DNA from 2 places in the Cellvibrio sp. KY-GH-1 genome. Region 1 is predicted to be linked to the other one. Evidence: predicted binding sites of a transcription regulator. Region 1 holds the regulator's gene; the other holds the start of a gene.
What was found. The regulator PhoB, encoded in region 1, activates phosphate uptake and scavenging genes when phosphate is short. The targets are predictions, from matches to a motif close to TGTCATAAANNTGTAACA.

Region 1 (8,044 bases):
ATGTGTTGAGCGGTGCAATTAGCGCCGGTGAATTATCGGCATTTATTTTTTACGCGGTAATTGTCGCGAGTGCCATGGGCACTATCTCAGAAGTCATCGGCGACGTGCAGCGCGCAGCGGGTGCGACTGAGCGATTGGTTGAATTATTGGCCACGCCATCCAGTTTGCCGCAAGTGCAAAATCCACAAGCGTTGCCAGTGCCAGCCGTCGGTGCTGTTGCTATGCGCAGCATTACCTTCTCTTATCCTTCGCGCCCCGATGTGGCCGTGTTTGAAAATTTTAATTTGCAAATTAATCCCGGCGAAAAAATTGCGCTGGTGGGGCCGTCGGGTGCGGGTAAAACCACGGTATTTCAATTGCTGCAGCGGTTTTATGATCCCCAAGCGGGTGAAATTGTGGTGGATGGCATTAATGTTAAAGATGCAGATATCAAAGCCCTGCGTGAACGTATCGCGTTGGTGCCGCAAGATCCGGTGATTTTTGCCAGCAGCCTGCGCGACAACGTGCGCTATGGACGCCCTGCTGCAACGGATGCAGAAGTTATTGCAGCATGTAAAGCAGCGTTTGCGATGGAATTTATCGAGCAATTGCCGGAAGGTTTGGATAGTTTTTTAGGCGAGCGAGGTGTGCGATTGTCGGGCGGGCAAAAACAGCGCATCGCCATTGCGCGCGCAATTCTTGCTGACCGCCCCATTTTATTATTGGATGAAGCGACCAGTGCTCTGGATTCCAACAGCGAACAACAGGTACAACAGGCCCTGGAAGTGCTAATGCAAAATCGCACTACGATTATGATTGCGCATCGACTATCAACAGTGATTAACGCCGATAAAATTCTGGTGCTGCAACAAGGCAGCATTGTTGCGAGCGGTACTCATCAGGAGTTGCTTGCAAGTAGCGAACTTTACCAACAGCTGGCTCGTTTGCAATTTCAACCCGGTGCGTTTCAGGATAAATAACCCGCCGTTGCCAGCGAGGTGATGCAAAATGCGATAAACCAGTTCATAGTGACTCTGTGTGAGTGGATCACACCAGACCGGTGTTAATCGCCTTGAGCACTGCCTGGGTTCGATCGCGGCAGTCGAGTTTGGCAAGTAGGTTAGAAATATGATTGCGTACTGTACCTTCTGCCAAAAAAATCGCGCTTGCTATTTCTTTGTTGGAAAATCCACCCACGAGCAAACGCAAAATTTGCAACTCCCGCTCTGATAGTTCCAGCGTAGATTTTTTTTGGTGATGCTCGCGCAGCAATTCCGGTTCCGCTAAAAACGTAGAGCCGGTAACAATCGCCTGCAAGCTACTGATCAGCTTTTCCAGCGAAATATCTTTTAATAAAAAACCATTGGCGCCAGCGATCAGGCTTTGGCTAAACAATTCTGCATCGTCAAAGGTGGTGAGCATTAACACCGGGGTGGAATTTTTTTGGGCGCGCAGCCGTTTTACTAGAGCAATTCCATCCATTTCCGGCATGCGTATATCGGCCAGCAGCGCATTAACCGGTTGTTGGGCGATTAAGGTTAAGGCTTCTTCCCCATTACGTGCTTCCCAGAGTACGCGCGCGTGTCCGGAAATTGCCAGTAGTCCGGCGATGCCTTGCCGTACCAATTGTTGATCGTCGACCAAACCTATATCAAGCATTCGTTAACTCCAGTGTGATGGATAAACGACAGCCTGTCGTTTGGGGAATTAATTCTGCGCGGCCATTAAACTGTGCAAGCCGCTCCTGCATCCCGGTTAAGCCATTGCCGGGTTTTATTGGCAATGAACAACCCTTGCCTTGATCGTCGATATCTATGTGGATGCAACGTTGATCTTGTTGTAAATTCAAATGAAGATACTGCGTATTGCCATGGCGCACGGCGTTGCTAATACCTTCTTGTATGCATAATAGTAATTGCTCTGCCATCTGCGCCGATTCCAACTGTAAGTCGCCGTGAATTTCCACGGTTAATGCAGGCAGGCGAGTGGCGAGTGTTTTTACTGCCTGACGAATGTCGACGGTTAGTGGGGTGCGTTGGTCGCGCACTACCGCGCGAATATTCTCCAACAATTGTTTGGCCAGTTGTTTGGTTTCCGCGACGGATGATTGCAATTGCTGATCGACTCTATGTTGCAAAATCTCCAGTTGTAAATTTATCGCAGTGAGTTGGTGGCCGAGAATATCGTGCAAATCGCGCGCGATGCGCAAACGCTCGTCCTGTTTACTGGATTGCGCCAGGATAATGCGCGTCGCCAATAGTTGTTGATTAACCTGCTCCAATTCTTCGCGTGCTTGCTTCTCGCTCACCCGCGCGAATGCGGTGCCCAGTGCAAATATTTGAAATCCCATATAGGTAAGCGCTACCACGATATGGTTGTAGAACTGCCAGTGGAAAAAAAGAATCGAATAAAACAGCAGATTGCTAAACAGAACTAATAAAATCGCGCGCTGCCGTGAAAAATAGTCAGCCAGTTGCGAGGCCCATACCACCAGCAGAATGGGTGCCAGGTCGCTGGGATAAATAAGCAATAACATGAGCGCAATGGTTAATTGCAGGTGTAAAAAAATCCGGTGCCGTGCGTAATAGCGGCGTTCGCCCAGATGGTAGACAACAGCGGCAAATAAAATCAGGAAGGAAACATAACCGACAATTCCAAGCGTCGCGTAGGACGTGCCGGCGAGACGTTGGAATTCGATGTATACCACCGCACTCCAGGTAATTACCCCTGCTAACATTGGCAGATGTTTGTCATTGCTCATTGGGCGCATCCTGTTTTGAGCTGACTATCTTAAGCCCTAAATCGTCTGCTTATGAACAGGATATTTGTCATCACCTTGTGCGTTTTTTTAATCAGAAAAGCAAAACGGCAATCCAGTTGGATTGCCGTTTTCGTTTCGCCTCGAACTAACTTGCAGGATTGTTCGAGGGAAATTTGCGCGCGCGTAGATTAGTTACACGCACGTACCAATGACCAGGCATTTTGCCATGCCCAACCGGTACCTGGAGCGTATGGGCCGCCCACAGTACACCAGCCTGAAACGGTACATTGATATTCGCTACCTGCGTTTTGTACTTTAGCGCCATTGGCGTAGCTGCTGCCGTTTACGTAAGCAGGCGAAGTACAGCTGCCAGTAGCAGTAGAAGAGGCGACTGAGCTAACAGCGACGCTGGACTTGCTAGAAGAAACTACCACTGCGCTGGAAGCAACAGACGATGAAGTCGGGCTGCCGGTACAAGCGCCCAAGTCTAACCAATGAGCGTATTGACCCGAGTTGGTCGCTGGGTTGTTGTTTTGGGTCCAGTAGTTAGCCTGGTAGCGATTTCCGTTGTACTGCACTTGTTGCGGGTTGGTGTACGCGGTTTGCGCATTCCACACAGGCAAGCTGGCGCAAGTATTGTTGGAAACGCTGGAGGCAACTGAACTGGCCACCGAAGAAGCAACTGATGATGGTGCTGCAGAGCTTTTTACCGATGAGCTGGTGCTAGCAACAGAGGAAGTTGTCGTGCCGCCGAAGTTAACGTCAATACATTGATAGAAACCTTCCGCTGCATCGCGCTCCCAGTCGCGTTGCCAGATTGAGTACACAATGTGGCGACCGGTACGTTGTGGCAGGTTAACCACATGGTTGGAAACAGCTTCCTGATCCGCTTTGCCTGAGTCGTGGATCAACTCCAGATCGCTCCAGCGCAGCGGTTGGCTGTGGTTATAGCCTTCTTTGGTAATGTAATAACGGAAATACCAGGTTTTGTGCGCCGCAGTGTTGGTCCAGGTAAAGGTACGTGGGCCAGGTACTACGTTGGTTGCTGGCCAGTCCGTACGCGCCAGGTCCATACCAAACAGGTTGGAGCGGTTGGCAGAGCAGAGACGACCATCAGGAATGAAGAACTCGTGGTTGTCTTTAACGCCGCCCACAGCAACCTCCTGTGGGGTGTAAAGACCCGCGTTGCCGGCTGCTTTTGCGGCGATACAGGCTGGATGGGTTGGGTTTTCAATACCGTTCTCAGCACATTGGATGTAACGTGATTTTGGAGAAGATACATATCCGTGGGCAAATGCCTGGCCTGCAGCCAGCAGTGAACCCATTACTACAGCGGCAATACCGCAAGTTTTTATTGTCTTTTTCACTCTCAATCTCCTGGGTAATTTAGATTGGTCATAAACCAGTGCGAACCTTAGGGTAATCGCTTGTTATTTAACTCATGCAGTTCCCTGCGCACTTGGCGTCAGGATCATTGCATGGGGATCGAGTCTAAAATGACAACGTTGTTTTATCCGGTCCGACTTTAAGTCAATAGGGTAATAGTTTTGTCATTAAGTGCGAATTTGCGAAGCAATTCCGGCTTTAAGTGCCAGTCAAGTTCGACTTTTGGTGGGAAAGCAGAAAAATTGACAAGGTTGTCACTTTTCTGCCAAGCGAGCTGATATCACGAAGGGTTACTTTTGCGGTAGAGGAAATATGCAGGTAAAGGTACTGCCCCGGCCCGGTTCGCTGGTGATTTGCAATTCAGCATCGTGGCGCATTAGTACATGCTTCACGATTGCCAATCCCAAACCAGTACCGCCCGTGCTGCTGTTGCGGCTGGCATCGACGCGGTAGAAGCGCTCGGTAAGGCGTGGGATGTGTTGAGCTTCTATACCTGGCCCGTTATCGCTGACGGAAAAGTAAAAATGTTTCTGATCCTGCCATAACAAAAGACTAATACGCCCTTCGTTGGGCGTGTACTTTACCGCGTTGATAACCAGGTTGGAAAAGGCGCTGTGTAATTCCTTTTCATTTCCAGGTAACTGCAAGGGCTTGGTGGTGTTGTTGCAGATGAGCGTGAGCTGCTGTTCCTTTTCTTTACTCAACACTTCGGCTTCGCTTTTTACAATCGCGAGTAGCTGTTCGATATTGATTGGCTTGTGGTTGTGGCCGGCTTCAGTGGTTTCCAGTTTGGATAACACCAGCAAATCATTAATCAATAGCGACATGCGCTTGGATTGCTGCAACATTTGCTGCAACGGCTTAATCCACGTAGGTGTAGTGTTGTTATCCACCAGGGTTTCTACATAGCCGTTGATAACCGTCAGCGGTGTACGCAGTTCGTGGGAGACGTTGGCAATGAAGTCCTGGCGCATTTTTTCCAGGTTATGCAGCTGTGTTACGTCGCGAATTACAATTAACCGTTCATTCTTGCCAAACAGGGTGATCTGGAATTGCAGCTGTTTGGACGCGAAGCGCGAGGACGGCAGTTCCAGTGGTTCCTCGTAGTTGCCTTCTTCAAAGTAGGTCACGAATTTGGGGTGGCGGATAAAGTTGATGACCGATTGCCCCTGGTCTTTGGTGCTGAGCGCCAGCATTCGGTGTGCGGCCGGGTTCCAGAAATCCAGATGGCCGCGCGCATCCAGAATTACCAGGCCATCTTTTAGTGCAGAGCTGATTTCCTGAATGCGTTTAATCACCGCTTGCAGGTTTTCTTTTTCCAGCCGCTGGTCGCGTTGTAATTGGTAGATATTGTCGAAGATCTGGCCCCAGATACCGCTGGCTTCGGGCGGGTGTTCGCTCTCCTGACGCACCAGCCATTGGTTGAGACGGCGCATCTGCCAGAGCATCCAGAGAATATAAATCGCACAGCCAAATAGCATCCAAAGCGCATAATGGTCGCTAAAAAAGCCAATCACGCTGCAGACAACGAGGATGACCAGAATACGTTGGAGTTCGGTACTGAAACCTTTAAGCAAGGGGGAGCCTCTTAGTTCTTAATCCGTATCCGGAGGTAGAAACCTCTGCAAGACACGCCGTGAACCCATCCATGGGGGCTCATCGTCGACGTCCCTGTCTCCGATGGTCTTGCAGAGGTTTCTACCTCCGGATACTCACCGCAGAGTGAAATCAGGCTTCAATGCGAGTGGAGAAACGGTAACCGGTACCGCGTACGGTCTGGATCAAGTCTTCATGGCCGTCTATGGTCAGAGCTTTGCGCAGGCGGCGAATATGCACATCTACCGTCCGCTCTTCCACATAAACATTGCCGCCCCACACATGATCCAGTAATTGGCTGCGAGTATAAGCCCGTTCCTGGTGAGTGAGGAAAAATTCCAGCAGCCGATATTCGGTGGGGCCCATATCGACCGACTGATCATTGATGGTCACGCGGTGGCTGGCGGGGTCCAGACACAAGCCCTGAACGGTAATGGGGGCGGAATTGATTTGCGGATCGGCGCGGCGCAATACTGCCTTCAAGCGCGCGACCAGCTCACGCGGGGAAAAGGGTTTGGTGATGTAATCGTCAGCGCCCACTTCCAGGCCCTGAATTTTGTTGTCCTCTTCACCTTTGGCGGTCAGCATGATGATCGGAGTTGCCGAGGTCACCTCATCGCGCTTCAACCGGCGCGCCAATTCGATACCGCTGGTGCCGGGCATCATCCAGTCGAGCAGGATTAAGTCAGGCTTTTCATCAATGATCAGGCCGTGAGCATCCTGCGCATTGCTCGCCTCCATGACTTGATACTCAGCCATCTCCAGTGCCACGCGCAACATATCGCGAATAGCGGATTCATCATCAACGATCAGAATTTTGCGACCAGTCATAAAGGTGCTCTGCCTGAGTAAACCACGGGAAGCTTCGGTATTTATGAAGCTAATATTGCAGCTTATTAAATAAGTTCAGTGTTACACATTTATGACAGTGTGCAGGATATTTGGGGGAAATATAGCACGTAAGATCTTTATGAACGCTGTTCTAAGGGGCAAACGCTCCGCCAAACCTGTATTGTTCGTTAGTGTGTTTAGGCGATGTATTTTGTTACCAAGTATGACCTTCGATAATGTCACAGGAGGGCGTCAATCGGAGGTTTCCGTTGATCGCTAATAGCGTCATAGATGGCTGCACCGCGTGAAACTGCGATACCTGCATCGGCAATCGGTGCTAACGCTTATCGAATTGGTAGATGAAGCCGCAAAACGTGCTGCTCGGTGAGTATTATCGAGAGGGTTGACCGAGTGGCGCATACTTTAACGTTAACATTAAAAAATGCGCCACAAGGGCGTTTTATCGCTGGCCTGCTTGATTGTTAAAGTAACTATCATGCAGGAATAATATTCCCTTAATCGGGAATATTATTGGACGCAACTAGCCGCATCCACCAGCAGGCTGGAAGATGTGCTGAGTGGGAAAATACCGTTGATGGCTCCGGTAATGGTGTCGTGAATAGCGACATCACGCCATACGTTTTGATTGGCAATTGTTTGCTGAAATCCGTAATTCAGCTGGAAATTGGCGACTGCCGGGATATTTTGCAGAGCACTGACCTGGAAAATTCGCTTGCCGCCGCTATTAAACACTTCCACGACATCGGCCTCGGGCAGACTGATCTGGATGGTTGAGATGTAATTCGCGTTGCGCAACTGCAGGCTCAGAAAGACGTTTTGTCCCTGTAGTACACCGAAACCAAGGCTGGCAGTACCCTTGTCAACACCTGCCTGAGTTTCGCAAACAACTGTAGGGCTGGATGAACTCGCGCTTGAGGTTGTAGCTCCTGAGCTTTGCGTCGCTGTTGAACTGCTGTTAGTGGTTGATGACGAGTTACCGTTACAACTAGCGGTATCGACCAACGTAGTCAGGGTGGTTGCCAGCGGGTTGGCCCCGTTTACTGCACTAGTAATAGTCTCGTAAATACCGATGGTGCGCGTTACGTTCAGGTTGGCGTTCAGTTGTTGGTAGTTAAGGTAGATCGACGTCAGGCTGGTTGAGGGCAGGTTTTCCAGTGCCAAAACTTCATAGATAAACGTTGAGCCATTAGTGCTTACCAAAGTTACATAGGCGTTATTCAGCTGGACTTCCGGAAATTGCCAACCAAGATCCGCGTTTTGCACCTGGAGGGACAAGTAGACTCGGTTGCCAGCTGCCACACTAAGCCCCAGTTCTGTCGGAGTGTTATCCAGTCCACTTATCAACGGGCAAGCAGCGACACTGGATGTTGAGCTGACACTGGAGGTAGATGAAAAGCTGGTGCTGGAGGAAGTCTTCGATGATTTGGACGACTTTGAAGATTTTGATGATTTGGCGGACTTTGAAGATTT
Region 2 (8,044 bases), 1.9 Mb from region 1:
TTTGCGGTGATCTTTGCCTGGATGGGTGCTGTTTATATCGGTGGTGATGTACCTGCGCTGCTGATTGGGTTCTGCTTCCTGCTAGCGGCTATCTTCGCGGTTCTGCCCTTGTTGGCGGCGCGTGATAAAGATTTGGTTGAGCCGACTCGTGTTCAGGCCAAAGGATTGCCGGGCTTGTTGGTTGCTGCTGGCTTTATCCTGTTTGTGATTCTGGCGGTCGTACCTATCAAAGCGGTGGCATCTGAAGGTGCTTTCAATTGCGGTGCGATTCCTTGTGATTACATGGAGGCTGACCTGAATGACAAGGATTCATTGCAGCGTGGCGCCAAATATTTCACGAACTACTGTATGGGTTGCCATTCACTGAAATATTCCCGTTTTGAGCGTGTAGCTGATGACTTGGGTATTCCCCATGATGTGATGGAGCAAAACCTGATTTTCGGCGATCAACGTATCGGTCAATTGATGGAGATTGCTATGAAGCCCCAGCAAGCCAAAATTTGGTTTGGTGTGGTTCCTCCGGATTTGACTTTGGTTGCGCGTGCACGCTCACCTGAGTGGATTTATACCTATTTGCGTAACTTCTACAAAGATGAAACCCGCCCATGGGGTGTTAACAACCGTGTATTTCCTAATGTGGGTATGCCGCACGTGTTAATCGGCCCGCAAGGCTTGCTTGAATGCGGTGCCGGCCCAAAACTGAATCATCACGGTGGCGCGTTGCGCAACGATGTTGGTCAGGTGGAAATCGATGAGCATTGCGGTGCGCTCAAAGAAGGTAAAGTTAAGGGTTCTATGTCTCAAGCTGAGTTTGATGAGGCGGTGTATGACCTTGTTAACTTCCTGGAGTATGTGGCTGAGCCAATCGCTGTAAAGCGTCAGGGCATTGGATACTATGTCTTGGGCTTTCTGGTAATTTTATTTATCTTTGTATACTTCCTGAACCGTGAGTTCTGGCGAGAAATTCACTGATAGATCTGCAACAAACAAAAAGGGCGACGCAAGTCGCCCTTTTTGTTTGAGTCTATTGTTGAATCCCTGTAACTTGATGATGTTGTTTACTTTCAAGGAAAATTTTATGTCCATGTCTTCCAGTCGCCCTTACTTTTTGCGCGCCATCTACGAATGGATATTGGACAATAATTGCACCCCTCATATTTTGGTGGATGCCCATGTGCAAGGAACCCAGGTACCCCAGCAGCATGTCAACAAAGATGGTCAGATCATCTTGAATATATCACCCACTGCAGTGAAAGATTTTTTTATGGATAATACGGCGGTTTCCTTTAATGCTCGTTTTAGTGGTGTGGTGAATAATCTGTATATCCCCACAGGCGCCGTTCTGGGTATCTATGCCCGTGAAAATGGCCAGGGGATGATGTTTGAGGCGGAGGCACATCCCCAGCCGCCGGTGCCGCCTCCTACCCCACCTACACCACCGGTTAAGTCAATAGGGGATGGGGCGAAACGGCCCGGACTCAGGGTTGTGAAATAAAACTAGACTCAACAACACCAGCTGCGGCTGGTGTTGTTGCTTTAGGTGCAGGTTTGTGACGCTTGTGCGACATATTTGTGACAAAAACATTCGTTGGTCACATTACTGTCATATTCGCTCGTTAGAGTAGCGCTCAGTGGTAAGGCAACCTTGCCATCTAACCAATCTACGCAATGACTAACGGAGCGCTCTATGAACGCCAAGAACATTATCAAGGGGCTGGTATTGGCCGGCTCTATGGTTTGCACTGCTGCACTGCAGGCTGCCGTTGATCCAAAGTTGCCGGAATACAAGGTGGCAACAGGGGTTTCCGGCAACGTTAACTCAATTGGTTCAGACACACTGAACAACTTGATGACCCTTTGGGCAGAAGATTTCAAAAAGCTGTACCCGAATGTAAACATCCAGATTCAAGGTGCTGGTTCTTCAACTGCGCCACCAGCGTTGATCGAAGGTACTGCTAACTTCGGCCCAATGAGCCGTGAAATGAAAGCTGAAGAAGTTCAGGCTTTCGAAGCAAAATACGGTTACAAGCCAACTGCTGTGCCTGTGGCGATCGATGTTTTAGCAGTCTATGTAAACAAGGACAACCCGGTAAAAGGTTTGTCGCTGCAACAAGTGGATGCCATTTTCTCTGCTACCCGCAAGTGCGGCGAAGCTAAAGATATCACCCGTTGGGGTGAGGTAGGTCTTGAGGGTGCATGGGCGAACCGCGATTTCACCATCTACAGCCGTAACGCAGTATCGGGTACCTACGGTTACTTTAAGGATGAAGCCCTGTGTAAAGGTGACTTCAAAGCAACTATCAATGAGCAACCAGGTTCTGCTTCGGTAGTGCAGGGTGTATCAGAGTCGATCAACGGTATTGGTTACTCAGGTATTGGTTACATCACTTCTGGCGTGCGTGCGTTGCCACTCTCCAAGAAAGATGGACAACCATTCATAACGCCTGATGCAACTCACGCATTGGATGGCACCTATCCTCTGGCGCGCGTGTTGTATGTTTACATCAATAAGCACCCAAATCGCAAGCTGGATGCTCTGCAGCTCGAGTTTTTGAAGATGGTTCTCTCCAAGCAAGGTCAGGAAACTGTAGTGCGTGATGGTTATATCCCGCTGCCGTCGACCATGACCACCAAAGCGCTGGCTGATCTGCAAAAATAACTAATTTGCTGATGTTAAAGGCCGCCCCGATGGGCGGCTTTTTTTCGTCCTAGTGATTTGTGTTACAGAAAAATGACAATCAAATCGGGTTTTGTAACAAAAGTGTCATTTTTGATTGTTAGGATTCTCGTGCCAGAAGTTTAATCAGGTGAGCAGACCATGTCCGAACCCATTCCCTTGGTAAAAGAAACCGTCAGCTTGATGCCGACACTCGAACAGCGCAACCGCCTGCGTCGCCTACGCAAATTTAAGGATGGCTTATCCCGTTATGGAGTGATGACCGCCGGCATGGCGGTTGTTTTTTCATTGGGGTTGATATTTTTCTACCTTTTCTCTGAGATCGCACCCCTGTTTCGTGGGGCATCGGTAGAGGTAGTCAAAACTTATACACCTGAGGCCCTTCATCAAGCGCCGGAAGATGAAACAGAATTCCTGACCCTGGAGCGCTATGAAGAAATTGGTGGCAACTTTAAACGCAGTGGCGCTATTAGTTTCTTCACCGTGGATGACGGTAAAACCCTGCTGTCTGCTCAAATGCCAAAATCGGAACGCAGCGAATTTTCGGCGCTGGCAACCAGTACGGCTGATCATGGTCTGGTAGCTTACGGCTATAACAATGGTCAGGTTGCTGTCGCGAAAACAGAATATGAACTCAGCTACCCAAACGACAAACGTCAAATTACTCCTAGCATTGAATTTCCACTAGGCGATCAGCCAATTCAATTGGATGAGAAGGGCAGTGCTTTAAGCGTATTAGCGATTCAGGAGACCTCCAGTGGTACGTTAATTGGAGCCTTGACGGCCGATAATAGGTTAATACTCGGTGTATTTAGCAGCAGTCGCAATTTAATTACCGGTGCGGTAAACCTCGAGCAGGAAATTTTTACTTTACCACCTTTGCCACAAGGCGCGACCGGTACGCACATGCAAATCGATGAGGGGGCACAACATCTGGTTGTTGCAACCGATAAAGCGCAAATTATTTTGTACAAAATTGTTAGCCCTTCTGCGGCAGAGCGCAAAGAAGCCGTGGTTATTCCTCACGGAAAAATCACCGCCATGCAATTTCTGGTAGGCACGGGTTCGCTGGCTGTGGGCACTAGCGAAGGCCACGTAAGTCAATGGTTTTTAGTGCGCGACCAACACAATGAATATCACGTAACCCATGTGCGCGATTTTGATTCTCTGCCAGGTGCAATTACCGGGTTTGCCCCGGAGTTTGCGCGTCGCGGTTTTTGGGCCGGCGATGTTAAAGGCAATATCGGTATTTATTTCGGCACGTCGCAGCGCACCTTGTTAGTTGAGTCCATGGGCGACAAACCCATTAACAAAATTGCCGTATCACCAATAAACAACCGCGCTTTGCTAATTGATAACAGCAAAAATTTGTCACTACTCGATGTTTGGAACAAACACCCGGAAGTATCTTTCAGCTCGCTCTGGCAAAAAGTGTGGTACGAAGGTCGCGATGCGCCGGAATATATTTGGCAGGCTTCTTCAGGTAGCGACAACTTCGAAGCCAAGATGAGTTTTGTCCCGCTTTCGTTAGGTACCTTAAAAGCCGCTTTCTTCGCGATTTTATTTGCGGTTCCGCTGGGTGTGATGGGCGCAATTTACACCGCTTATTTTATGACTCCGAAATTGCGCGGCATTGTAAAACCGACCATTGAAATTATGGCGGCGCTGCCGACAGTAATTCTCGGTTTCCTTGCAGGATTGTGGCTCGCGCCTTTTATTGAAAATCATCTACCCGCAATTTTCAGCATATTAATATTGTTGCCAGTCACTATGTTGGTAACCGGATTTGCGTGGAGTAAGTGCCCTGAATCTGTCCGCAACAAAATGCCGGAAGGTTGGGAGGCGGTAATTGTGTTGTTACCAATTGTTGCCACTGTGTGGGCCTGCGTTACGGTCAGTCCATTAACGGAAGTCTGGTTTTTTAATGGCAGCATGCGTCAATGGTTTACCGATGCCGGAATAAATTACGATCAGCGCAACGCGTTGGTGGTGGGAATTATCATGGGCTTTGCAGTTATTCCAAGTATTTTTTCTATCGCTGAAGATGCCGTGTTCAGTGTACCGCGTCATCTCACACAAGGTTCGCTCGCTTTAGGCGCAACGCCTTGGCAGACGATGGTGGGAGTAGTGTTGCCAACCGCAAGTCCAGGTATTTTTTCCGCAGTGATGATGGGGTTTGGTCGGGCAGTGGGTGAAACCATGATTGTGCTGATGGCAACTGGTAATAGCCCAGTGGTGAATTTCAATATCTTCGAAGGTATGCGTACGCTATCGGCAAACATCGCGGTGGAATTGCCTGAAACTGCAGTAGGTAGTACGCATTTCCGGGTGCTGTTCCTGGCGGCACTGGTGTTACTTGCACTGACGTTCGTAGTGAACACCTTGGCAGAAGTTATTCGTCAGCGTTTGCGTCAACGCTATAGCAATCTGTAATTTCAGATGATTTTTTTCGGAAGCCTGTAATGAAAAATTTATTGAAACGAAAAACGTCCTGGTTCAGCAGTGGCTCGCCCTGGATTTGGCTAAACGGCGGTGCAGTTGCCATTTGTATGTTGATGGTGTTGGGCCTGCTGGGTTTGATTGCGGTGCGTGGTTTTGGTCACTTCTGGCCGGCGGATATTTTGCAAACGTCGATTGTTGACCGCGACGGCGAGCGTCATGTCGTGATGGGTGAAGCCGTGCGCGATGAAATTATTTCTGCGGCGGTAGCACGTGATGGCGGCTACACAGTTGCACCTGAGGTTGAGTTAATCACTCGCCATTTATTAAAAATGGGTAATCGCGATGTCAACGGCCGCGACTTTGCCTGGTTCCTCGATACAGGGATGGATAAGTGGGAATACCCCAAAGATGCGATTGCGATTGAGCGTCGTGAGTGGGGTAATTTTTACGGTTATCCTGTGGCCATTAAAGAGCAGGACCATGTTGTTAGTGAATTAAGCAGCGCTGATTTTTGGCAGCAACTGGATCAGCGGCTCGGTCGTGCATTGGAATTGCATGACAAGATCCATCGCATTGAAAAAGTGGATATTGGTCGTATCAACAATCAAATGGACGAGTTGCGTCTGGAGCGCCGCCGGTTGGAATTGGATGGTGTCGCTGGTACGCAATTGGCCAATGCTGATGCAGAATTGGCTGAGCGTCGCGCGGCGCTGGAAGCAGAATACGAAGTGATAAAAAAAGAGCGCGATGAAATCCTTACGCAGGCAACACGTGACAAATTAATTGCGCGCACCGCAGACAACAAAGAAGTTGTGATTGCGTTCGATCATATAGTGCGCGTTACTCGCCCGAATGATATGGGTGTGATTGCCAAGTCAGGTCAGTACGTGGAGCGCTTCTGGGAATTTATGACAGCCGAGCCGCGCGAGGCAAATACTGAAGGCGGTATCTTCCCGGCAATTTTCGGCACCCTCACGATGGTAATCGTGATGTCTATTATGGTTACGCCATTTGGTGTGCTGGCGGCGATTTATCTGCGTGAATACGCCAAACAGGGCACTTTCTTAAAAATTATTCGTATCTCTGTGTATAACCTCGCCGGTGTTCCTTCGATTGTGTACGGAGTATTTGGTTTGGGATTCTTTGTCTATACGCTCGGTGGCAACATCGATGAATTGTTTTATACCGAGTCTTTGCCATCGCCAACCTTTGGTACTCCCGGTTTATTTTGGGCGTCGTTAACGCTTGCATTGTTAACCTTGCCGATTGTGATTGTATCGACAGAAGAGGGATTGTCGCGTATTCCCAGCACGATTCGCCAGGGCAGTCTTGCGCTGGGCGCTACCAAAGCGGAAACCCTTTGGAAAGTGGTTGTGCCGCTAGCAACACCCGCGATGATGACGGGTTTGATTCTGGCAATTGCTCGCGCGGCAGGTGAGGTTGCACCATTAATGTTGGTGGGGGTTGTTAAGTTAGCTCCCGCCTTGCCGGTAGATGGCAATTACCCTTACTTGCACCTGGATCAAAAAATTATGCACCTCGGCTTCCACATTTATGATGTGGGCTTCCAAAGCCCTAACGTAGAAGCGGCGCGCCCATTGGTATATGCCACTTCATTAACGCTGGTGTTGTTGATTATTGCCCTGAATATTACCGCCATCAAAATCCGTAATAACCTGCGTGAAAAATACCGCAGTGCGTCGGATTAATGGGTACGTGGGTTTGTAATAATTTTGTCATTTATTTGCAATATATTGTTCATCAAAATTTAACCGAGTCTTACACAGGCCCCGAATATGAGCCCAACAGCACTGGTAGAACCTATTAAGCTTGAAGTGAAAAACCTCAACTTGTACTACGGTCCGAAACGCGCGTTAAACACTGTGAATATGAAAATTCCAGAGAAAAAAGTGACTGCCTTTATCGGCCCTTCCGGGTGTGGTAAGTCAACTTTATTGCGCTGCTTTAATCGCATGAACGATTTGGTAGATGCCTGCCGCATTGAAGGTGAAATTTTGTTGGAAGGCGCTAACATTTATGACAAAGCGGTCGATGTGGCTGAGTTGCGCCGCCAAGTGGGAATGGTGTTCCAAAAACCCAATCCATTCCCAAAAACTATCTACGAAAATGTTGCCTATGGTCTACGCTTGCAAGGTGTGAAATCCAAGCGTGTATTAGACGAAGTAGTCGAAAAATCATTGCGTGGTGCTGCGCTTTGGGACGAGGTAAAAGATCGCTTGCACGACAACGCCTTTGGCTTGTCAGGCGGTCAACAGCAGCGCTTGGTGATCGCGCGTGCAATTGCGATTGAACCTGAAGTGATTTTATTGGATGAGCCGGCATCGGCACTCGATCCAATTTCTACGTTGAAAATTGAAGAACTCATTAACGAATTAAAGCACCAGTACACGATTGTGATTGTGACGCACAATATGCAACAGGCAGCGCGCGTTTCCGATTACACCGCGTTTATGTACATGGGGGATTTAATTGAGCACGATTTAACCGATACTCTCTTTACCAATCCCAGCAAAAAACAAACTGAAGATTACATCACCGGCCGTTACGGTTAATGCGGAGGTCGCATCATGGTTATGGATATTACGAGTCACACTCATCATATCTCGCAGCAATACAATATTGAGTTGGAAACCATTCGTACCCATTTGTCAGAAATGGGCGGCATGGCCCAGCGACAAGTGAACGATGCGATCCAGGCGTTGATTGACGCGGATCTGGAACGCGCCGAACAAGTGGTGCGCGCTGATACCAAAGTAAACTCCATGGAGATTACGATTGATGAAGAATGCGTGCGCATCCTCGCTCGTCGCCAGCCAGCGGCGAGCGACTTGCGTCTGGTCATTGCGGTCACCAAAGCGATTACCGATTTGGAGCGCATCGGTGACGAAGCATCGAAAATTGCCC

Region 2: D0C16_RS09635 (ABC transporter permease subunit) is a predicted target of PhoB. The motif match lies at 2,720-2,737, and genes of this name have one in related genera.

What each region holds. Positions count from the first base shown of each region.
Region 1 covers NZ_CP031728.1:4,164,944-4,172,987, forward strand. Annotated here, with positions in the region: gene D0C16_RS17600 (ABC transporter transmembrane domain-containing protein) at 1-959, shown strand, start outside; gene D0C16_RS17605 (response regulator transcription factor) at 1,027-1,638, opposite strand; gene D0C16_RS17610 (sensor histidine kinase) at 1,631-2,740, opposite strand; gene D0C16_RS17615 (lytic polysaccharide monooxygenase) at 2,929-4,107, opposite strand; gene phoR (phosphate regulon sensor histidine kinase PhoR) at 4,417-5,703, opposite strand; gene phoB (phosphate regulon transcriptional regulator PhoB) at 5,855-6,553, opposite strand; gene D0C16_RS17630 (hypothetical protein) at 7,082-8,044, opposite strand, start outside.
Region 2 covers NZ_CP031728.1:2,222,788-2,230,831, reverse strand. Annotated here, with positions in the region: gene D0C16_RS09650 (ubiquinol-cytochrome c reductase) at 1-972, shown strand, start outside; gene D0C16_RS09645 (ClpXP protease specificity-enhancing factor) at 1,079-1,495, shown strand; gene D0C16_RS09640 (PstS family phosphate ABC transporter substrate-binding protein) at 1,688-2,659, shown strand; gene D0C16_RS09635 (ABC transporter permease subunit) at 2,819-5,110, shown strand; gene pstA (phosphate ABC transporter permease PstA) at 5,140-6,828, shown strand; gene pstB (phosphate ABC transporter ATP-binding protein PstB) at 6,916-7,692, shown strand; gene phoU (phosphate signaling complex protein PhoU) at 7,714-8,044, shown strand, end outside.